DNA from 2 places in the Sphingobium sp. GW456-12-10-14-TSB1 genome. Region 1 is predicted to be linked to the other one. Evidence: predicted binding sites of a transcription regulator. Region 1 holds the regulator's gene; the other holds the start of a gene.

What was found. Region 1 encodes LexA, which represses DNA repair genes until DNA is damaged. Its sites were predicted from a motif close to GTTCCNCNCTTGTTCT; they were not measured.
Region 2: AC07X9_RS20330 (ImuA family protein) is a predicted target of LexA. The motif match lies at 2,726-2,741, and genes of this name have one in related genera.

Annotation. Positions count from the first base shown of each region.
Region 1 covers NZ_JBWKZI010000001.1:1,450,373-1,457,916, forward strand. Annotated here, with positions in the region: gene AC07X9_RS07050 (SulP family inorganic anion transporter) at 1-803, opposite strand, end outside; sul1 at 868-923, opposite strand; gene trpD (anthranilate phosphoribosyltransferase) at 1,058-2,050, shown strand; gene trpC (indole-3-glycerol phosphate synthase TrpC) at 2,047-2,838, shown strand; gene moaC (cyclic pyranopterin monophosphate synthase MoaC) at 2,835-3,305, shown strand; gene AC07X9_RS07070 (molybdopterin molybdotransferase MoeA) at 3,302-4,486, shown strand; gene lexA (transcriptional repressor LexA) at 4,612-5,283, shown strand; gene AC07X9_RS07080 (ComEC/Rec2 family competence protein) at 5,280-7,418, opposite strand; gene gltX (glutamate--tRNA ligase) at 7,438-7,544, shown strand, end outside.
Region 2 covers NZ_JBWKZI010000002.1:674,418-681,961, forward strand. Annotated here, with positions in the region: gene AC07X9_RS20320 (error-prone DNA polymerase) at 1-496, opposite strand, end outside; gene AC07X9_RS20325 (Y-family DNA polymerase) at 493-2,046, opposite strand; gene AC07X9_RS20330 (ImuA family protein) at 1,967-2,698, opposite strand; gene AC07X9_RS20335 (DUF6771 family protein) at 3,396-3,785, opposite strand; partial or broken gene AC07X9_RS20340 (GNAT family N-acetyltransferase) at 4,024-4,266, shown strand; gene xth (exodeoxyribonuclease III) at 4,343-5,164, shown strand; gene AC07X9_RS20350 (hypothetical protein) at 5,134-5,463, opposite strand; gene trxC (thioredoxin TrxC) at 5,460-5,915, opposite strand; gene AC07X9_RS20360 (HU family DNA-binding protein) at 6,118-6,393, shown strand; gene AC07X9_RS20365 (SOS response-associated peptidase family protein) at 6,508-7,170, shown strand; gene AC07X9_RS20370 (SOS response-associated peptidase) at 7,220-7,544, shown strand, end outside.

The sequences.
Region 1 (7,544 bases):
TTGGCGCTCCCCTGCCCTGCACATTCGCGCCGCTTGTCACTGTCGGTATCGGTCATGTCATCGACGATCTGCGCCGTCAGCAACGATTCGAGCAGGCCGACAGCCGCCATCGTCAGCCCATATGGCAAGATGATCTGCAAGGTTTCGAGCGTGAATGGCACCATGGGAAAGGCAAAGCTGGGCAACCCCTCCGGCAACTTGCCCATGTCGCCGACGGTGTTGACGGACAAGCCCATGCCGATGCTGATTGCGCTCAACGCCAATATGGCGACCAGCGGCGACGGCACAGCCTTGGTCAGGCGTGGCAAAAGATAGATGATCGCAAGGCCGCCCGCGATCATGACGTAGGTTTCCCAGCCGACATTGGTCAATTGCGGCAATTGCGCCAGGAAGATCAGGATCGCCAGCGCATTGACGAACCCGGTAATCACCGACCGGGATACGAACTGCATGAGCAGGTCCAGCCGCAACAGCCCCGCAATGATCTGGACAATGCCCATCACGATGGTCGCGGCGAACAGATATTCGACCCCATGGTCGCGAACCAGCGGCATCACCAGCACGGCGACCGCAGCCGTGGCGGCTGAGATCATGCCTGGCCGACCGCCGGTAAAGGCCACGACCATCGCAATGACGACCGAGGCATAGAGGCCGACGCGCGGATCGACGCCAGCGATGATCGAAAATCCGATCGCTTCGGGAATGAGGGCGAGCGCAACGACGATACCCGCCATGACGTCCCGACGCGCAGCCTGTCCGTCACTGAACCATTGCTGGCGATAGCGTGTCAAAAAATCTGTCATCTGAAAATTCCACATCAGGGCATATCGCGCCGGACTACTGGCGCTGGCGTATGAACATGCGTGATGTTGTCCGGCGGATCGGCGGCCGGAATAGCCACCCGGAATTTCACCGGGTCCTTGCGAATGTCGCGGTTCATAGCGGGGCGACGACTGATTGCAAGGTCGGGCTTTGGCCGAGCAACTGGCCCCCACACGCAAAATTGCCGTCGCTCCCCCCTCGACTCACTACCCCGCTGATGATTAAGGCAAGCGCGATGACCAGCCTGCCCGATCCTTCCAGTCCGCTTGATGCGCAGGCCGCCGCCCGCGCCTTCGACCAGCTGTTCGACGCCGACCTTCCCGAAGCGGACATCGCCGCCTTTCTCGTCACCATGGCCCGGCGCGGCGAAACTGCGATCGAAATCGCGGCTGCCGCGCGGGCCATGCGCGCCCGGATGATCCCGGTCACCGCCCCGGCAGGCGCGATCGACGTGTGCGGCACCGGGGGCGATGGCCATCATACCCTTAATGTCTCGACCGCCGTGTCGCTGGTCGTCGCGGCCGCTGGCGTCCCCGTCGCCAAGCATGGCAACCGCGCGGCATCTTCCAAGGCGGGTGCAGCCGACACGCTCGAAGCGCTTGGGCTCGACCTGGACCGGGCGGCGGCCAGCGCCGAAAAGACACTGGCGGAGATCGGCATCTGCTTCCTCTTCGCACAAAATTACCATCCCGCGCTCAAGCGGCTCGGCCCGATCCGCAAGGCGATCGGCGAACGGACCATCTTCAACCTGATGGGACCGCTCGCCAACCCGGCCGGGGTACGCCGCCAACTGGTCGGCATCGCCCGCCCCGCCTATGTTCCCATCTATGCGCAGGCGCTTGCCGAACTGGGCGTCGACCGGGCCATGATCGTGTCGGGCGATGAAGGGCTGGACGAACTGTCGCTGGCAGGCGGCAACGACATTGCCGAAGTCGCGGGCCATGGCGTGGTTGCCATGCATCGCCTGTCCGCTGCCGATCTGGGCCTCTCCACTGCCCCGGTCGATGCGATCCGGGGCGGCGACGCAGCGCATAACGCCGCCGCCCTGCGCGCGCTGCTGCTGGGCGAACCGGGCGCCTATCGTGACGCCGTGCTGCTCAACGCCGCAGCCGCCCTTGTCGTGGCCGACGCGGTAGCGGACCTTAAGGAGGGCGTGGAGGAAGCGGCCGAGACGATCGACCGTGGCCTTGCCAATGCCCTGCTCAATTGCTGGATAGCCTATCAATGACCAACAAGCTGATCGAGATTTGCGATTTCAAGCGCAAGGATGTCGCCCGGCGCAAGGCCGCGACATCGCTGTCGTCGCTCCACGCCCGCGCCAGCGAACAGACGCCCCCACGCGGCTTTCGCAAGGCGCTGGACGACGCAGCCCGTTCCGGCTTCGGCTTGATCGCGGAGATCAAGAAAGCCAGCCCGTCCAAGGGGCTGATCCGCGAAGATTTCGATCCCCCCGCCCATGCGCAGGCCTATGCCGCTGGCGGCGCGGCCTGCCTGTCGGTGCTGACGGACGAACCCTATTTTCAGGGCCATGACGATTATCTGATGGCGGCCCGCTCCGCCTGCGCGCTTCCCGTACTGCGCAAGGATTTCATCGTCGATCCCTGGCAGATTTTGGAAAGCCGGTCGCTGGGGGCCGACGCGATCCTGATCATCGTCGCCGCCCTTGATGACGGGCAGATGGCGGAGATTGAGGATGCAGCGCTTGGGCTTGGCATGGACGCGCTGATCGAAGTGCATGACGAGGCGGAAATGGAGCGCGCGCTCAAGCTGCGATCCCGCCTGATCGGCGTCAACAATCGCGACCTTCGCGATTTCAGCGTCGATTTCGCCCGCACCTATGAACTGGTGGGCAAGGCGCCTGCCGGTTACACCTTCGTCGCCGAAAGCGGCCTTGGCAGCCATGCCGACCTGACCGCCATGGCCGATCATGGCGTGCGCTGCTTCCTGGTGGGCGAAACGCTGATGCGGCAGGCCGATGTCGAGGCGGCGACGCGCAGCCTGCTGACCGGCGCGTGACGGGCCTTACCCATCTCGACGCGGACGGCGCGGCGCGCATGGTCGATGTGTCGGCCAAGGCGGTGACCGCGCGGGAAGCGGTCGCCAGCGGCCGGATCGACATGATCGCCGATGCCGCTGCCGCGATTGCGCAGGGACTGGTCAAGAAGGGCGACGTGCTGGCGGTCGCGCGGGTCGCAGGGATCATGGCGGCCAAGCGCACGGCCGACCTCATCCCGCTTTGTCACCCGATCGCGCTGAGCAGCGTGAATATCGACTTCGATCTGGACGAAAGCGGCGTGACCGTCACCGCCACCGCGCGCACCGCTGGCCAGACGGGCGTGGAAATGGAGGCGCTGACCGCTGCCTCTGTCGCGCTGCTCACCATCTATGACATGGCCAAGGCGCTCGACAAGGGCATGGTCATTGGCCAGGTCCGCCTGATCGCCAAGAGCGGTGGCAAGTCGGGCGACTGGCGCGCGGCATGAGCCTGCTGCCCGTCGCCGAGGCGCAGGTTCGCCTGTTCGCCCTTGCGAGCCCGCTGCCAGCGGAAACAGCGCCGGTCGCCGCCTGCACCGGACGCTGGCTGGCCAGCGACCTACTGGCGCTTCGCGACCAGCCCTGGGCCGATCTGTCCGCGATGGACGGCTATGCCGTGCGTGCCGCTGAATGGCCGGGGCCGTGGCAAGTCACTGGCGAAAGCGCGGCTGGCGGCGCTGTGCCTGCGCCGCTGGCGCCCGGACAGGCCTGCCGCATCTTCACCGGCGCGCCCCTGCCCGCTGGCGCAGACACGATCCTGATCCAGGAAAATGCCATCCGCGAGCGCGACCGACTGACCGCCAGCGACGATCCCCTGCCTGTCGGGCGCAACATACGCCCGGCCGCGTCGGACTTTGCCACGAACGCCCTGTTGCTCGCCACCGGGACTACCCTTACACCCGCGCGCATCGCGCTCGCCGTGCTGGGCGGCCATGGGAGGCTGCCCGTCGGCCGCCGCCCCACGGTCGCGCTGATCTCGACCGGCAACGAACTCGTGCCCCCCGGCGCGCCGACCCCGGCGGGCAGTCTGCCCTCTTCCAATGCGGCCATGCTGGCGGCGATGCTGGCAACCCTGCCGTGCGACGTCGTTGATCTGGGCATCGTTCCCGATGATCTTGATGCCATGACGGCTGCGCTGAAACGCGCGGCGTCGGCGGACATCATCGTCTCTACCGGCGGTGCATCCGTCGGCGATCATGACATGGTCCGGCCTGCCTTTGTGCAGGCGGGGGGTACGCTCGATTTCTGGAAGATCAGGATGCGGCCGGGCAAGCCGCTAATGGCCGGTACCATTGCCGATGCCGTATTTTTGGGCCTGCCGGGCAATCCGGTCTCGGCCTTTGTCACCGCGACGCTGTTCCTGTTGCCGCTGGTGCGCCATCGCGCCGGATCGACCGCGCCGCTCCCGCGCCTGAGCGAGGCGCGCCTTGCCGCGCCGCTACCCGCGACCGGCGATCGCGACGATTATCTGCGCGCCTATCGGGGGGAGGCCGGGATCGTCTCCGTCACGTCGCAGGACAGCGCCGCCACGGCCGCCATGGCTATGGCCGACTGCCTGATTGTTCGCCCTGCCGGTTCATCGATCGCAGCCGCAGGCGACATCGTCACCATCCTGCCCCTGACGGACTGATCGACCGTTCGATTGGACCCGGTCCCCATGGCCGGATGCGCCGCTTCCGGTCCGTTGTTGCTCGCTTGACTCGCCTCCTTCCGTTTCCTATGTGTTCCTTATACGTTCCATGGAGGACCGCAGGCATGTTGACCCTCAAGCAGCAGGAATTGCTGAGTTTCATCCAGACCCGGCTGGAGGAAGGTGGCGTATCCCCTTCTTTCGAGGAGATGAAGGATGCACTCGACCTGCGATCCAAGTCCGGCATTCACCGGCTGATCAATGCATTGGAGGAACGCGGCTTCATCCGCCGCCTGCCCAATCGCGCCCGCGCGCTGGAGGTGTTGAAGCTCCCCGACGCCATGCACCGCGTCCCTGCGCCGGTTGCTCCGGCCAAGCCGCAACTGGCGCCCAGCCTGCCGATCGCTGCCAATGACGTCATCGAAATCCCGCTGCATGGCCGTATTGCCGCCGGCGTCCCGATCGAGGCGATGGAGGGGCAGAATATGCTGTCCGTCCCCGCCGCGCTGCTGGGGGCTGGCGATCATTATGCGCTGGAAGTGTCGGGCGATTCGATGATGGAAGCGGGCATTCTCGACGGCGATTTTGCACTGATCCAGCGCACTGATGTCGCCCGCGAAGGCCAGATCGTCGTCGCCCTGATCGACGATGCGGAAGCGACGCTTAAATATTTCCGCCGCGAAGGACAGCGCGTCCGGCTCGATCCGGCCAACAGCGCCTATGAACCGCAAATCTATGATCCGCGACAGGTGCGAATTCAGGGCAAGCTGGCGGGACTGCTGCGCCGTTATAATTAAGGCCGCCATGACGGGCTGCGGCGAGGGCGCGGTGCGACGATCCAGGGATGAGCGTCGCCCGCCATCTTCACCGTACTGACCCGCGCATCGTCCAGGTCGATGGCAATGCCGCCGGTTCGCGCCAGCATCCGTCGGTCGATCTTCAGCCAGCGCGGGCGGCACCAACGTGGCAGCGCGCGATCGGCAATGACGATGTCGGCGGCGGCACATTCCCGGCTGAACAAGGCCCGTTCGACCAGCATGTCGCTGCGGGTGGCCAGCACATGCCAGCGCCGCCCGCCCGCCTGCATCCCCACTGCGCACAGATCCGTCGAGCAGCGCGCCTGCCGCAGGTCCGCCATCGCTTCGATCGGCCCGTCATAGCCTGCGCTCTCCGCCAGCGTGTCACGCACATAATCGCCTGCGCCCGCGCGCAGCAGTGCCATGCCGCCCGTCGATGTCCGCACCGCGACGTGGCGGTCATCGCTCGTCACCAGAATATCGGGCGGTGATAGCCAAAGCACGCCGGTCACGCCGATCGCCACGGGCCCAAGGCCCAGCCAGCGCCACCCGCTGCGCCACAACAGACACCAGAGCAGCCCGCCGATCATCAGCGCGAACAGCCAGGACGGCACCGCCGGCGTCAGCATTGTCGCCATTGGACTGGCGGCGACGCCATGGGCGATGAGCAGCAACAGGTTCAGCGTCTGCGCGGTCATCCACCAAAAGGGGGCGCCCAGTCCGACAAGATCGAACAGCAACGCCAGCGCCTCCAGCGGCATCACGACAAAGGTAGTCAACGGGATGGCGACGAGATTGGCGAACGCCCCCAGCATCCCGGCCTTGTGAAAATGGAACAGCGCGATCGGCATCAGCACCAGTTCGACGACAATGCCGGTCATCAGCATTGCCGCCAGCACCCGCCCCGCCCTGCGCGCCCACCCCTCATCCCGCGCGCTGGTCAAGGCGCGAAACCGCGGATGCTCGGCCAGCGCAACCAGCGCGGTAACGGCGGCAAAGCTCATCTGGAAACTCGGTCCCGTCATCGCTTCGGGCCAGAAGGCCAGGACGATGAGCGCGCCCACCGCGACCAGCCGCAACGTGATCGCGTCGCGCCCCAGCGCCAGCCCGCCCAGCACCAGCAGCGCGGCGATGCAGGACCGCAGCGTCGGCACCTCCGCCCCGGTCAGCAGCGTATAACCGATACCCGCCAGCGCCCCGCCCGCCGCCGCGATCAGCATCAGCGGCCAGTCGAGGGCTGCTCGCTGGCTCAACGCCATCACCCGCATCAACAGGAAAATCACCGCGCCGATCAGCGCCGTCACATGCAACCCGCTGATCGAGAGCAGGTGGGCAAGCCCACTACGGCGCATCGCTTCGGCATCGGCCTCCGCAATCGCGCCCTGGTCCCCTGTCGCCAGCGCCACGGCAATGCCCTGCGCCGGCCCATCCACCTGCTCCCGAATATGCGCGAACAAGCGCGCCCGCAGCGGCGGCGGCGCGGTTGACGGGCGTAGGACGTCAATCGGTTTGAGCGCCTTGTCAGTAGCGCCAATCCCCTGAAAATAGGCACGCGCGGCAAAATCATAGCCACCCGGCACGCTGGGCGGGGCTGGCGGCATTAAACGGACGCGAAAGCGGATCACCGCCCCCTCGCCCAATCCGGCCGGAACATCCGCCTCGGCTATGTTGACCCGGATCGTGGCTGGCAGGCCTGACGCGTCGACCGGATGCAGCATGGCGCGCACCATCTGTTGCGCGGGAACCGCCCGAACCGCCATCACTTCACCCGTCACCACGGTAAAGACCGCCCGCGCCAACGGCGGCTGCCCCAACAGCACCGCTTTCCCCCAGATCAGCGCGCATCCGATGCAGGCCAGCATCCCGCCCGCCACGATCATGCGCCGCAGCCGCGCGCCATCGGGCAGCAGCGACCCCAGGCAAGCGAGCGCCAGCGCACCACAGCAAAAGGCCAGCCAGCCGGCCCTGTCGGGCAGCAGGAACCAGGCAGCGATGCCCGCGCCCAGCGCGATTGGCACCCACAGGGGAATTTGCTCGCGCTCCGTCTCCAGCCAGCTTTCCACCCGCGAAAACGCCCCGCGCAACCACGCCGCAGCCCCCCACCAAAGGGAGGTTTGTCGTGGCTCAAAAGCCATGCTAGGGGGCGACGCATTCATGGAACAGGCAGGACGAATGTCAGCGAATATGACGGCAAGTGCAACGGGAATGAACAAGCCGGTAGTGACCCGTTTCGCGCCATCGCCAACCGGGTTCCTGCATAT
Region 2 (7,544 bases), on a different contig from region 1:
GCAACGCATCGCCGGGTTGCCGCTGTAGGGTCAGCGCGAGGTAGCTGCGTTCCTGAAAGATCGATGAGACGCTGACGAGGTCCGCCTGCGTTTTTGCGTCATCGCTATTGGGGATAAGGATGGCGATCAGCCCCTCGCTCCATGTCGCGACATCATCCCAATGGAGTTCGCAGCTTCCTTTGCCGGCGCGCGATTTGCCGAGCGTCAATAGCCGGCAAAGGCGACCATAGGCTGCGCGATCGGTGGGATAGATAAGCAGGCCGGTGCCACAGGAAAGATCCAGCCTGCAGCCGTTGATGACGCGCACGCCCGTCGAACGGCCAGCGTCCCAGGCGCGCACCAATCCCGCCAGACTATTGCGATCCACGATGCCGATGGCAGGCATGCCCAGCATGGCAGCTGCGGTCAGCAGTTCCTCAGGCGAGGATGCACCGCGCAGGAAGCTGAAATGGCTCGTCGCCTGCAACTCGACATAGCGCTGATCGGCAAGGCTCATGCGAAGGCGCCATGGATGAACCAGGCCATGGGTCCGGTCGACGACCATTGGCCGTCGCCCAAGCGGAACAGCCAGTAGCGCCCGCCACCTTCGACCTCGACCTGGAAATAGTCGCGCACGAGATAGGGGCTGTCGGCTTCCAGGCCCTTGGCGCGCCACCATTCGCCCTGGAGGCGTTCGGGACCATCGGCCTGAACTACCTTGCGCCGCTTGCCCCGCCAGACGAACTGGGCAGGCGGATGGTCCGGCATCATCGCGATCACCTGGACCGGCTCAGGCGGGTCGATCATGCGGCCCGGGCGCGGCAGGACAGCGTTCCAGCGCCGATCCGCACCCTCGCGCAGCGCCATTGTTCGCTTGACCGTGCGTTCGGGCATGGCGGACGAGCAGGGCGTCGTGCCGTACAGCCGGTCATAGCCGAAACGGTTCGCCAGCGCGTCGATAAGGGCACCAAGGTCCGGGCCGCGATGCGTATCGCCTGCAAGATCAGCCTGTGCGCTGCGGAGTGGTTCGACGATCGGCGCGATCAGGATCATGGTCTCGATCCCAAGGCCTGGATCTATCCGCTCGATCCTGGGAACCAGGAGCTTTGTCAGATGCCGGGCATCCCTTGTAGGAGATGCCATCCCGATCCTGACGGACTGATATTGGCCATCGACCCGTTCGCAATGGAGGTCGAGGCGCCGCGCGCCGGTACCGTCCCGCATCAACGCAGCGCAAATGTCGTCGGTGAGATCGCCGATGACCTTCGCGATGGCGTCGGCCGTACCGATGGGTTCAAGAAGCCCGCGGCGCGCCTGGGGCAGTGACGGCGGGAAGATCGGGGCCATCGCCTCTGGCGCATGGCCAAGGGCCTGGTCGAGGCGGCGGTAGAGTTCATGTCCGTAGCGGCGCGCAATGGGACCGCGCGGCTCGGCAATGAGTTGCTCGATCCGGGTGAAGCCCATCTTGTGCAGATCGCTTGCCACTTTTGCCGGGATGCGCAGGGCGGCAAGGGGTAGGAGGCCGACCGCCTTCTTCTGGTCTCCAGGAACAATGATAACCGGGCGACCGGCAGGGACATGGCGCGCGACCGCATGCGCGCAGCCTGCCGTGTCAGCAACAGCGATCTGTGCTGTAAGGCCCGAGCCGTTCACCCGGCGGAACAGGTCCTTGACCAGCGCTTCCTCGCCGCCGAACAGTTCGCTGCATCCGCTGATGTCGAGCCATAGGCCATCGGGGTAATCGACCGCGACGAAGGGGGCGTAGCGCTGCCCTGCCCACAAGGCGAGCCGCTCAAGCCCTTGCGCGTCGGCCGCTTCGTCTGCATCGAGCACGTCAAGATCGGGCACCAGGGTCCTTGCCTTGGTGACGCTCATGCCGGGCGTGATGCCAAGGCTGCGGCCAAGCGCGTCCACCGCCGCGATCAGCTTGCGACCGTGCGATTCTATGGCCGTGACAAGCGGCTGCCGGGATGGCGCTGCGTTCGCCTCAGACGGCGATACGCCACGCTTCCTGCTGATCCGGTCGGTCGACCAGTATGGCAGGTAGAGCGAGACGACCCTGCGCATCGCAGGCCTCCACTATCCAGCTTTTGGGTTCTGCGCCGCGGACGCGCTGGAGCGCGACCGACCAGCGCGGGCGGGCAAGGGCAGGGATGCCCAGATTCTCGCTGGGGGACGCCGTAATGCGCCATCGTGTCTGCGCTGCTGAGCCCTCGATCAGTGCGTCCGCCTTGGCGGCGCGACGCAGGATGAACGCAGTCACCCCGGACCCTTCGGCAGCAAGCTGAAGCCGTTTCGACGCGGTCGTTGAGAGCTTCGAGACCTCGCCCACGACGCCGGCGATGCCAGCCACGCGCAGGCAATCTTCCATCGCGATCAGCGCGCCCTTGTCATCGCCAGGCTCGACGATGGTCAGGCGGTCAGGATGAAGGCCTGCAAGGTCGAGGGCAGGGGTGAACAAATCGCGCCAGCGCAGACACCAGAAAACCGGGCCTTCCATGCGCGCCAATATGCCTGCGATGAATATCGTTGCGGCTGCGTCGTCGCAAATGTCGAGAGAGCCCAGAACCTCATGCAATGCGCCGGTTGCAAGACCATTTCCGGGCAGATGATCGTCGATGTCGTCAAGGCCGAAAGGATGGACGCCATGACGGCGCCCATCGCCCGTCACATGGGCGATCGACGAACGCAAATCCTCGAGGATGGCATTGCGGGGCATTCCTTGGTCTCATCAGTCTGGCAATATGTTCTCTTTCTGTTCTCCATGACTCCCCGGACTGTCAAGTTAGTCGAGCGCATGTTTCGGGGTGAACGAGGTCCTGCTTGGGGCATCCGACGGATCCAACGTCATGGATTCCCTGAATCGTTTCGCGACGCGATCGTGAGTTCACAAAATATCGAGCGCGAGAGAAAATCGAGGGGCGATGCCCGAATCGAAATCGCCAAATCATTCGGTCGCTGTTCGCCGTGTTCGCATTCCGAATCGGGGACCATCAAAGAGAAGCAGATGTCTGTTTACCAGCACTCGAAACAGGAGAGATCAGGCTGGTGACGTTCATCCGGCGTTCCGAAGCTAGGAACCAGGCGGGTTCACCCGGCAGTTTCGAAAATCGATATCGTTATCGAGTACCAAAGCGACCATCTCGCCATCTATGATCAGGGCAGCGCCTGTTGCTTCAAACCGTCGCCCAAGCGATGAGTCCCGTGGCCTGAGCGCGACCGTCCGTCTCCCGATCGTTACGAGCGCGCCATCCCGGCTGATCTTGGCAAGGAAGGTTCGACCGCCGTCGCAATATATGGTCAGCTGCTCGCTGTCCGATGCGCAGGCTGCGGTCGGAACAGCGGCGACAAGCAGGGCAGGGAGGAGAAGGCGTCCCATCGAAACAGATGCTCCATGGGAGGGTCCCACGCGAAGCTTAACCTTCCGGCTCCAGCGGCGTTCCGTGCGACAGCGCATCGACGATCATGGCGGCGAGTGTTTCTTCGGCCCGTCCACGGGCGTTGAGGTCCTTTGACGACAGGTCGTGGCGAAGCCATTGCGGCGCGCGCGCGATGACACGCATGATGAGCTCGGAAGTCTCTTGGTCCATTTGGACCCTATGGGTGGTCGCGTACAGACAAGCAATCATCAAGGTGACACCCAAAAGGCGATCGTGATGAAAGCAGGGGACGCATAAAAAAAGCCCCGCCAGAGCAAGGCTCGCGGCGGGACCGAAGTTCAGGGAGGTGCCGCTCCAAAGGGGGGAAGAAGCGACAGAACATGAAATAGCATGTTGCGATGAATGACGGGTGAAGCTGCTGTTCATGAGCGCTGCAGCTCGGCTTTTTCCAGCAAGGCTTGTGGCTGCCACGGCATCGGAACGCAAAGGCCAGGCCACATTCGTCAGCAGACAGCTCTAGCGGAACCGCGCCATTGTCCATCTGTTCGATCTATCGACCGGCTCTGCGAAAATCGCCGATGCATATGACCCGAAAGAAAGAGGAACCGACTATGGCTGAGACGAGGACGTCCGCGATAATGAAGGCGAGAGCCGCTATGAACTCAAGGTCGATGGTAGCACGGCTATTGCGGCCTATGAACGGCGCGATGGCGCATTGATCTTCACGCACACGCAGGTTCCTGAGGCGCTGGAAGGGCAAGGCATTGCCAGTAAGCTGATCGCCGGCGCGTTGGCGGACGTGCGGGAGAAGAGATTGAAGGTCGTGCCGCTATGCGAATTCGTCGCCGGCTATTTTGATCGCCATCCAGAGGAGCAGGATTTGTTGGCGCTCGACGCGCCAGGCTGATCGCAGGGATGTGTGGATCATCCATGGCTTATAACCATTCCCATGCCTCTCCCGCGCCAGCTAGGTCAACGCAACGATGAAGATCGCCACCTATAATGTGAACGGGATTAACGGGCGCCTGCCTGTCCTGCTAAGATGGCTGGGCGAAGCCGAGCCCGACATCGTCTGTCTGCAGGAACTGAAGGCGCCGCAGGGCAAATTTCCCGAAACAGCGATCCGCGACGCAGGCTATGACGCGATATGGCATGGGCAAAGCCAATGGAACGGCGTTGCGATCCTGAGCCGTGTCGGTGATATCCATGAGACGCGCCGCGGCCTGCCCGGCGATCCGGACGATACGCAAAGCCGCTACATCGAAGCGGCGGTTGCCGGGGTCCTGGTTGCTGGTCTTTATCTACCCAACGGCAATCCACGCCCTGGACCCAAGTTCGACTTCAAATTGCGCTGGTTCGAGCGGCTTCATGATCACCTTGCCTTGCTCGTCGATCTCGATGCGCCGGTTGTGGTCGCCGGGGACTTCAACGTCATGCCAACCGATCTGGATGTTTATGCGCCCGAGCGGTGGCGGGACGATGCGCTCTTCGCGCCGGAGGTGAGGGACGCCTATCGCCATCTGCTGGAGCAGGGATGGAGCGACGCTCTGCGCGAATTGCATCCTGATGAGACCATCTACACCTTCTGGAAATATTGGCGCGGGGCGTTCGAGCGCAACGCGGGCCTTCGGATCGACCATATTCTGCTCAACGCAAAGGCACGCAGCAAGCTTGAATGGGCGCAGGTCGATACAGCGCCGCGCGGATGGGAAAAGACGAGCGACCATGCTCCAGTTTGGATTGAGCTGGCCAACAAGCCGGTGCGCAAGGCGCGTCAGTCGAGGGCTGCAAACCAGTCAGCATAGGGCGTATTGCGCGCCATATGGCGATTATAGTCAGGTGCGCCATCAGTCCACCAGACTGAGCCACGCTCGCCAAGTCCGCGTTTGGCAATGTCCGCCGCCGCATGCGCTTCACGCTCGGCCGATACATCGCCGTTTTTACGGGCGTCGCGCACGGCTCTACGCGCCTGCATCAGATCCGATACCAGGGTGGCGCGAACGTCCTCGTCCAACGCGGGATTGGCCAGCCGCCACAGGCGACCGCGCACGACGAAATAACGGCCATCGGGCGTCGCCGGGTGGGTGGCGGGCTCCCGGCTCACGCCGGTCGTGCCGCCTCGCGCGCCCATGCAACGATGGCCTGTTGCGGCATAGCGCCCGATTGCCGCGCAATTTCGCGGCCACCCCGAAACAGGATCATCGTGGGAATGGACCGGATGGCATAGCGACCCGCGATCGCTTGATGCGCCTCGGTATCGAGTTTCCCAAGGCGCATATAGGGTTCAAGTTGTCCGGCCGCGGCGCTGAAGGCGGGGGCCATCTGACGACAGGGGCCGCACCAGTTCGCCCAGAAATCGACAAGCAGGGGAATGTCGGACCGCGCGGCATGCGCGTCGAAATTATCTGCGGTCAGTTTGACGGGCTCCCCAGAGAATAGGGGGCGCTTGCATCGGCCGCAGGTTCCTCCCTTGGCCAGCCTTTCGCGGGGCAACCGGTTCGCCGTTGCGCAAGCCGGACATATGACAATCAGGGCATCATTGGGCGCCGTAGCCATTCTGGTCTCCATCATGCGTCGTCTTGGATGGCATAGATGCCATAGATGGGATCGGGCATCCCGAATGTCAGGCCCCGCAAAGGCAAGCAAGGCCTGGGAGGACGATGAAGCCAATAGACTGCCAAAAAGCGATAGCGTCCTGGCTGGACGTTGGCTTGCGCCCTCGTCTATGCCCGCCGTCCAACGACACAGGATATAGCCCATGAACAATACCGACCTCGCTGAGAAGATCGCCGGCGACAACGGCCTTTCCAAGGCGGATGCCCGCAAGCTGGTCGACGCGGTCTTCGCCGCAATCGCTGATGCTGCAGCAGCGGGCGAAGAAATTGCCCTGAACGGCTTTGGCAAGTTCAAGGTCAAGGACGCGCCAGCGCGCGAAGGTCGCAACCCCTCCACGGGCGCCACTATCCAGATCGCAGCTGCCAAGAAGCTCGGCTTCACGCCCGCCAAGGCGATAAAGGATAAACTGAACGGCTGAAATTTCGCCGGGAAACGTCCGTCCACGGCGCTTCCCGGCTATCGCCGGTTGACAATATTGTTCGCTTTATGTTCCAATCATCGGATGTCTTTCGAGTCTCCCTAGGAGCGGTCGATGTCCAGATTGCATACGACCCTGGCGAGTGTCGGCGAAGTCGCCATGCATTTCGGTGCGGCGCTGCCGCAAGGGCCTGTCCATTTTGCTCGTGAAACCACCGAGGGCGCCGACGGGCTCGTCGTCTTCGAAAGTCGGGGACGTCGGCTGTTACGGTCGATGGGATGGGGCTTCCCGCGCCTGACCCGCGAAATGCGCGAACATGGCGATGATCCTCAGCGGCTGGGGCTGGTTGCCGATCTCACCAATCCCATGTGGGAGCATATGGTCGTGGACCCGCGCTATCGCTGCCTTATCGTCCTGACCCATTTCGCCAATCCGGACGGCATGCCCGGCCACAAGACGAGAACCTGGTTTTCGGTCAAACATGCGCCCGTCATGGCCTGGGCCGGCTTCTGCAGGAACCTGCCTGATTACGGCCCTGTCTATGCGGGCATGACAATGGTGGCGAACGCCGCTGTCATGCCGACCAATGACAGGATGCCGGTTCTTCTTGATCCCCACGACTATGACGCATGGCTGCACGGAGGCATCAGGGACGTCATCGGATTCCAGCATCGCGCACCCTTTGCTGCTGAGCGCATGGTCGTCGAGCATACAGAAGATCTCTGGCGCAGCGGAAAATTGCCGGCGAAAGCCCAGCCGCAGCTTGCCTTGCTCTGAACGCCGCGCAACACTTGCAGTCGGGCGGCGCGACTAGGCAGGTGCGACGATGTGTACTCTTTATACCGAGCGACTAAGCGCAGCCGAGGTGGCGGCGCATTTCGGCGTCGAAGCGCCCGACATCGCCGCCATGAACGTGCCGGACGAAGTCTATCCCGGCTATCCCGGCATGGTGGTGCGCGAGACGGAAGGAAAGCGCGTCCTTCAATCCATGGTCTGGGGGTTTCCGCTGGTCCTGCGCGGCATGAAGCCTGGATCCAAGCCAAAGCCTGTCAATAACATTGCCGACCTGCGCAAACCCATGTGGATCGGCCTCGCGCGAAAGCCCCAATGGCGTTGCCTCATCCCGCTGACTGCCTTTGCAGAGGCCGAAG